Tolumonas auensis DSM 9187: one gene and its partner. The protein of the gene in region 1 binds, or shares a complex with, the protein of each later gene. Links are inferred from orthologs where the notes say so. Each region holds a gene or a part of one and is shown on either strand. Other genes may lie near its edges.

Region 1 (3,237 bases):
ACCGGGCACAGCCATTTATCTGTCGCGAACCCAGCAGGGTATTCCGCATGCACTGTTGCATAATCTGAATCACAACCATGTGCTGCATGAACGGATCGTACTGATGACTTTCCGAACTCAGGACGTGCCATATGTGGATCCAGACCAGCATATCGAGATCAAATCATTGTCACCGAATGTATGGCGCATTTCAGCGACCTACGGTTTCCATGAAACACCCGATGTGTATGAGGTGTTCCGCCGTTGTGCAATGAAAGGCATGGCGTTTAACCTGAATACCACCTCGTTCTTCCTGTCACGCGAGACGTTGCTCCCGTCACATCGATCAATCCTGGCACGATTACGAGCCGCATTGTTCATCTGGCTAAGCAAAAACTCGCTGCGTACCAACGACTTTATCCATGTACCGGCCGATCGGGTGGTGGAAATGGGTGTACAGGTCGAAGTATAAGCTCACCTGTTGCACATGAGCCGGGGTTATTCCCCGGCTTTTTTGTCTGTTGGGTCTGCGAACAACAACAGGTATAATCTTTTTTTACTGTATAAAAACCCACCCCTGTTCACACCGGGTGAGGCATTATTTCTGGAGCTGTGATGGATATCTCCCACCTGCTGGATGGTCTGAACGATAAACAACGCGACGTCGTTGCAGCTCCGCTGCAAAACATGCTGGTACTGGCTGGTGCCGGTAGTGGCAAGACCCGGGTGCTGGTTCATCGCATTGCCTGGTTGTTACAGATCGAGCAGGTATCCCCGCACAGCATTCTGGCCGTAACCTTCACCAACAAAGCGGCCGCAGAGATGCGCGGACGTATTGAACGTCTGCTCGGAAACAGTCTCGGTTTTGGCCGCGGCGGCATGTGGATCGGCACCTTTCATGGTTTGGCTCATCGTCTGCTGCGGGCTCATCCGCTGGATGCCAATCTGCCGGAAGATTTTCAGATCATCGACAGCGATGATCAGTTGCGGCTGCTGAAACGCATTCTGCGGAACCTGAATCTGGACGAAAAGCAGTGGGTACCCCGCGCCGTTGCCGGTTATATCAACAGCAAAAAAGACGAAGGCTTACGTCCGCACCATATTGATGTTTATGATCCGGTGGGCCGCACCTACCAGAAAATTTATGCCACCTATCAGGAAACCTGTGATCGTGCCGGTTTAGTCGATTTTGCCGAACTGCTGCTGCGGGCCCATGAGTTATGGCTGCATAAACCCCATCTGCTGGAACACTATCAGCAACGCTTCCGCCATATTCTGGTGGATGAATTTCAGGATACTAACGGCATTCAATACGCCTGGATCCGCATGCTCGCCGGTGACAGCAGCAAGGTGATGATCGTCGGGGATGATGACCAGTCCATCTACGGCTGGCGTGGTGCCCGCGTGGAGAACATCCAGCGTTTCATGCAGGATTTTGACGACGTACAAACCATCCGTCTGGAACAGAATTACCGTTCCACCAGCACCATATTGAAAGCGGCTAACCAGCTTATTGCCAACAACTCAGCCCGGCTGGGTAAAGAACTCTGGACGGATGGTGTCGCTGGCGAATCAATTTCCGTCTATGCCGCCTTCAATGAAATTGATGAAGCCCGCTTTGTAGTCAGTCGCCTGAAAGCCTGGCGCGAACAGGGTAACAGCTTGCTGGACGCCGCCATTTTATACCGGAACAACGCCCAGTCGCGCATTCTGGAAGAGGCGCTGATGCAGGAACAGTTACCGTATCGTATCTACGGTGGTCTGCGCTTCTTCGAACGTCAGGAGATCAAAGATGCCATCGCTTACCTGCGTCTGCTCAGCAATCACAGTGACGATGCCTCCTTTGAACGCGTCGTTAACACCCCAACCCGCGGCATCGGCGATCGGACGCTGGGCCTTATCCGGGAAGCAGCTCGTGACCGGAGCCTGAACCTGTGGCAATCCGCCTGGCAGTTGTGTGAGCAGGGTGTGCTGGCTGGCCGGGCTGCCAATGCGGTGCGTAACTTTCTCGCGCTAATCAATCAGCTGGAAACCGATACGTCAGAATTACCGCTGCATGTGCAGGTCGATCGGGTGATCCGCCAGTCCGGTTTATGGACGCATTACGAAAACGAGAAAGGTGAAAAGGGTCAGTCACGTATCGAAAACCTGGAAGAACTGGTCAACGCCACCCGGTTATTTCGTCCGGCCGAAGAATATCTGGATATGAGCCCGCTGACCGCCTTTCTGGCACATGCCACGCTGGAGTCCGGCGATAAACAGGCGGATGAATTTGACGAAGCGGTACAGCTGATGACACTGCACAGCGCCAAAGGGCTCGAATTCCCGCTGGTCTTTATGGTGGGTGTTGAAGAAGGCATGTTCCCCAGCCAGCAGAGTTCGGAAGAACCGGGACGCCTCGAAGAAGAACGCCGTCTCTGCTATGTCGGCATGACCCGAGCGATGCAGAAGCTCTATCTGACGCATGCGGAAAGCCGCCGTCTGTACGGGAAAGAGAGTTACAACCGCCCCAGCCGCTTTCTGAAAGAGTTGCCCAGTGACTGTCTGGAAGAAATCCGGCTGCGGACACAGGTCGGCTGGAGTAACAGCGCTCAGTCGCAAAGCCGTTTTAGTCAGGAAAAGCTGCAGGACAGTTTCGCCAGTACCGGTTTTAAACTGGGTCAACGGGTGCTGCATCCGACCTTTGGTGAAGGTGTGGTGCTTAACTATGAAGGCGTCGGTGCACAAAGCCGGGTGCAGGTAAACTTTGCCACAGCTGGCAGCAAATGGCTGGTCGTTGCCTATGCCCGTCTGGAAGCTATTTAATGCATCATCCGGTCAGGCCCTTGATGGTCTGGCCGTTCATAACTGAATGAAATAAGTCATCGCTTCCGCAAGCTTATATCACTTTTCCTGCACAAAGGACGCGACTAACTCCATCCGGTTACACTACACTCTGCAGAGTTAACTTTTCATGCAGGGATGTGAATGATGATCGGATTACTGGTGGTACTCGGTGTTCTGTTACTGGCCGTGTTCTGGCTTGTCTCTATTTATAATCAGTTGGTTGCACTCAAAGGCCGCTATCAGAATGCGTTTGCTCAGATCGAAGTGCAGCTGAAACGCCGTTACGATTTAATCCCCAATCTGGTCGAAACCGCCAAAGGCTATTTGCAGCATGAGAGTAAAACGCTGACTGCCGTCACTGAAGCACGCAATGCTGCCTTAGCCGGACTGAAAGCCGCCACGGCAGCACCGGGTAATCCGGCGGCCATGCAA
Region 2 (3,244 bases), 820 kb from region 1 along the record:
TTTACCCACAGAATCTGTGGATAACCCTGTGAGTTGTTTTCTTATATCCTGTGCTAAGCCGCGTGGCTCAAGGCGTACAAAAAACAAGCGTAAATTTATTGCAAAATTAAAATGTAATTAAATCAATGCATTAGTTTTTAAGGGGAAGGGGAGAGATAAGGGGCTATAAATAAAGTCTGAACAAAAATACAGCATTAAAAAATGTGCATTATTTTGGCGCACAGTAGGAAAAAACCGTGGATAAGTGGAAGTTTGCGAAAGGATGTACTAAGAAATCTGGCTCCCTCGACTGGACTCGAACCAGTGACATACGGATTAACAGTCCGCCGTTCTACCGACTGAACTACGAGGGAATGGGCGAGCGATACTACTCAGATGGGGTGGGCTGGTCAAGACATAAATCCGACGCAGATCTCGTTTGATGAAAAAATAGTCTCTGTGGTGACAATATACTCAATACTGCGGGTTAACCGACTTTCGCCGGATGACGAAATAGTGCTACAGCACGGGCTAACATATATTATGAGCCCATGATTTATGGTGTGGTAAAGATATGAGTAAAACCTTTAAGCTGGAAAGTCAGTTCCAGCCAGCGGGCGATCAGCCCGAGGCTATTGCCCGGTTACTGGATGGGATTGATGCTGGTCTGGCTCATCAAACATTGTTAGGGGTGACGGGTTCAGGAAAAACCTTCACCATGGCTAATGTGATCGCGAAACTGAATCGCCCCACCATGATCCTGGCACCCAATAAGACCCTGGCCGCACAGCTTTATGGTGAAATGCGCGAATTCTTCCCGGAAAACGCAGTCGAATATTTTGTTTCTTATTACGACTACTACCAGCCGGAAGCTTATGTTCCCACAACAGATACCTTTATAGAGAAAGACGCTGCGATCAATGAACACATTGAGCAGATGCGTTTGTCTGCCACTAAAGCCTTACTGGAACGACGTGATGTGGTGATCGTTGCTTCGGTCTCCGCTATCTATGGTCTGGGCGATCCGCAGGCTTATCTCAGTATGATGCTGCATCTGCGGCAAGGCGATATTATTAATCAGCGCGATATTCTGCGTCGTCTGGCTGAACTGCAATATACCCGGAATGATGCTGTATTCCAGCGCGCCACATTCCGTGTGCGGGGTGAGGTGATTGATATCTTCCCGGCTGAATCAGACAAACTGGCATTACGGGTCGAGTTGTTTGATGAAGAAATTGAACGGTTGAGTTTGTTTGATCCGCTGACCGGTGCCGTGGAAAAAGTAATCCCCCGATTTACAGTATTTCCGAAAAGTCACTATGTAACGCCCCGGGACACTATTCTTCAGGCCATAGATACCATTAAGGTGGAACTGGCTGAACGGCGTGAACAGCTGTTAAGTGCGAATAAGCTACTGGAAGAACAGCGGCTGACGCAGCGGACATTGTTTGATATTGAGATGATGCAGGAGCTGGGATACTGCTCGGGCATTGAAAACTATTCCCGTTATCTGTCGGGGCGGGCTACCGGCGAACCACCACCAACCTTATTTGACTATCTGCCGGCAGATGGCTTGCTGATTATCGATGAATCTCACGTGACGGTGCCGCAAATCGGTGGCATGTATAAAGGTGATCGTTCCCGCAAAGAGACACTGGTGGAATATGGTTTCCGCTTGCCATCGGCACTGGATAACCGTCCGCTGAAGTTCGACGAGTTTGAAGCTCTGATGCCGCAAACCATTTTTGTCTCGGCAACACCGGCGGCCTATGAATTGGAAAAATCAGGCGGAGATGTTGTACAGCAAGTGGTTCGGCCAACCGGATTGCTGGATCCGGAAATTGAAGTTCGTCCGGTCACGACCCAGGTGGATGATCTGTTGTCAGAAATCCGGCTGCGGGTGAAGCTGAATGAGCGCGTGCTGGTTACGACATTGACCAAGCGCATGTCTGAAGATCTGACTGAATATCTGCATGAGCATGGTGTCAGGGTGCGTTATCTGCATTCTGATATCGATACCGTTGAACGTATGGAGATCATCCGTGATCTGCGTCTGGGCGAGTTTGACGTCCTGGTGGGTATCAACCTCCTGCGCGAAGGTCTGGATATGCCTGAGGTGTCGCTGGTAGCGATTCTGGATGCGGATAAAGAGGGCTTCCTGCGTTCGACCCGTTCTCTGATTCAGACGATTGGTCGTGCCGCCCGTAACCTGAATGGTAAAGCGATCCTGTATGGTGATCGCATCACGAATTCCATGAAAACAGCGATCGATGAAACCCATCGTCGCCGTGCAGTGCAGCAGGCATTTAACCTCGAGCACGGTATTACACCGAAAGGGTTAAATAAAAAGGTCGTGGATGTCATGCAGCTCGGCGGCGTGAGCAGTAAAACGCAGGGGAAAAACGCCAAAAAAGTGGCCGAACCCGGCGCACATTATCAGTGGCTGCATCCGAAAGAGCTGGCAAAAGAGATCAAGCGTTTGGAAAATCAGATGTTTGAACATGCGCGGAATCTGGAATTTGAGCAGGCGGCAACCTTGCGTGATCAGATCCATGAACTGCAGCAACAATTGACGATGGGCTAACGGAAACCACCGCAGCAATGCGGTGGTGACGTCAGATCAGGCGCGGCTGAGGAATTCGTGACGTGTAGCAGCGCTGCTTTTGAATACACCACCCAGAGCGGTGGTGGTGGTTTGACTTGATGCATCCATAACCCCCCGCGATTTAACGCAGTAGTGGGTTGCGGTCACGGTAATAGCGACATTATCGGTACCTAACAGGACCTGCAACGCAACCAGGATCTGTTGTGTCAGCCGTTCCTGCACCTGAGGGCGTTTCGCGAAGAAGTTTACAATCCGGTTGATTTTGGATAATCCGATAATTTTATCTTTCGGAATATAAGCCACCGTCGCTTTTCCATCGATAGTAACGAAATGGTGTTCGCAGGTACTGGTTAAACCAATATCCTGCACTTTTATCATCTCATCAGTACCCATCTTGTTTTCAATCAGGGTAATTTTCGGGAATGAACCGTAATCAAGTCCGGAAAATATCTCATCCACATACATCTTGGCGATCCGATGCGGTGTTTCTGCAAGGCTGTCGTCAGCCAGGTCAAGACCAAGCAGTGTCATAATTGATGTCATATGCTGCTCAATCTGCTGTTTCTTTTCTTGGGCAGAAAGGGATGAATGCTGCATCGGCGTTTCCAGGCCTTTTGCTTCCAGAGCAGAACGAACAATTACGGCTTCTTTGCTTAGGTG

What was found.
Region 2: the proteins of uvrD (region 1) and uvrB are in contact, whole or in part, in a crystal structure (PDB 7EGT), measured with the Thermus thermophilus proteins. The link is inferred for Tolumonas auensis DSM 9187 from one-to-one orthologs. Residues at the interface, in WP_096412145.1 of Thermus thermophilus: His654, Arg656, Phe657, Gln666, Asp668, Glu669, Lys680, Arg681, Leu682, Ser683, Lys685, Tyr686, Ala687; in WP_096411307.1 of Thermus thermophilus: Glu23, Leu25, Arg26, Asp27, Gly28, Glu29, Arg30, Phe31, Arg55, Glu326, Asp327, Phe328, Glu379, Ser382, Gln383, His398, Gly400, Arg401.

The regions. Positions count from the first base shown.
Region 1 is NC_012691.1:392,130-395,366, reverse strand. The notes cover bases 281-3,189. They hold uvrD (DNA helicase II), read left to right. Parts: upstream 281-594; coding sequence 595-2,784; downstream 2,785-3,189. Other genes in these bases: TOLA_RS01840 (LemA family protein), read left to right, coding at 2,947-3,189; kup (low affinity potassium transporter Kup), read left to right, coding at 281-451. Also shown: more of kup, read left to right, coding at 1-280; more of TOLA_RS01840, read left to right, coding at 3,190-3,237. UniProt on the Escherichia coli protein: A helicase with DNA-dependent ATPase activity. Unwinds DNA duplexes with 3'-5' polarity. Translocates on single-stranded DNA with 3'-5' polarity. Initiates unwinding more efficiently from a nicked substrate than double-stranded DNA.
Region 2 is NC_012691.1:1,215,999-1,219,242, forward strand. The notes cover bases 143-3,058. They hold uvrB (excinuclease ABC subunit UvrB), read left to right. Parts: upstream 143-553; coding sequence 554-2,563; downstream 2,564-3,058. Other genes in these bases: folE (GTP cyclohydrolase I FolE), read right to left, coding at 2,600-3,058. In the rest of the region: more of folE, read right to left, coding at 3,059-3,244. UniProt on the Escherichia coli protein: The UvrABC repair system catalyzes the recognition and processing of DNA lesions. A damage recognition complex composed of 2 UvrA and 2 UvrB subunits scans DNA for abnormalities.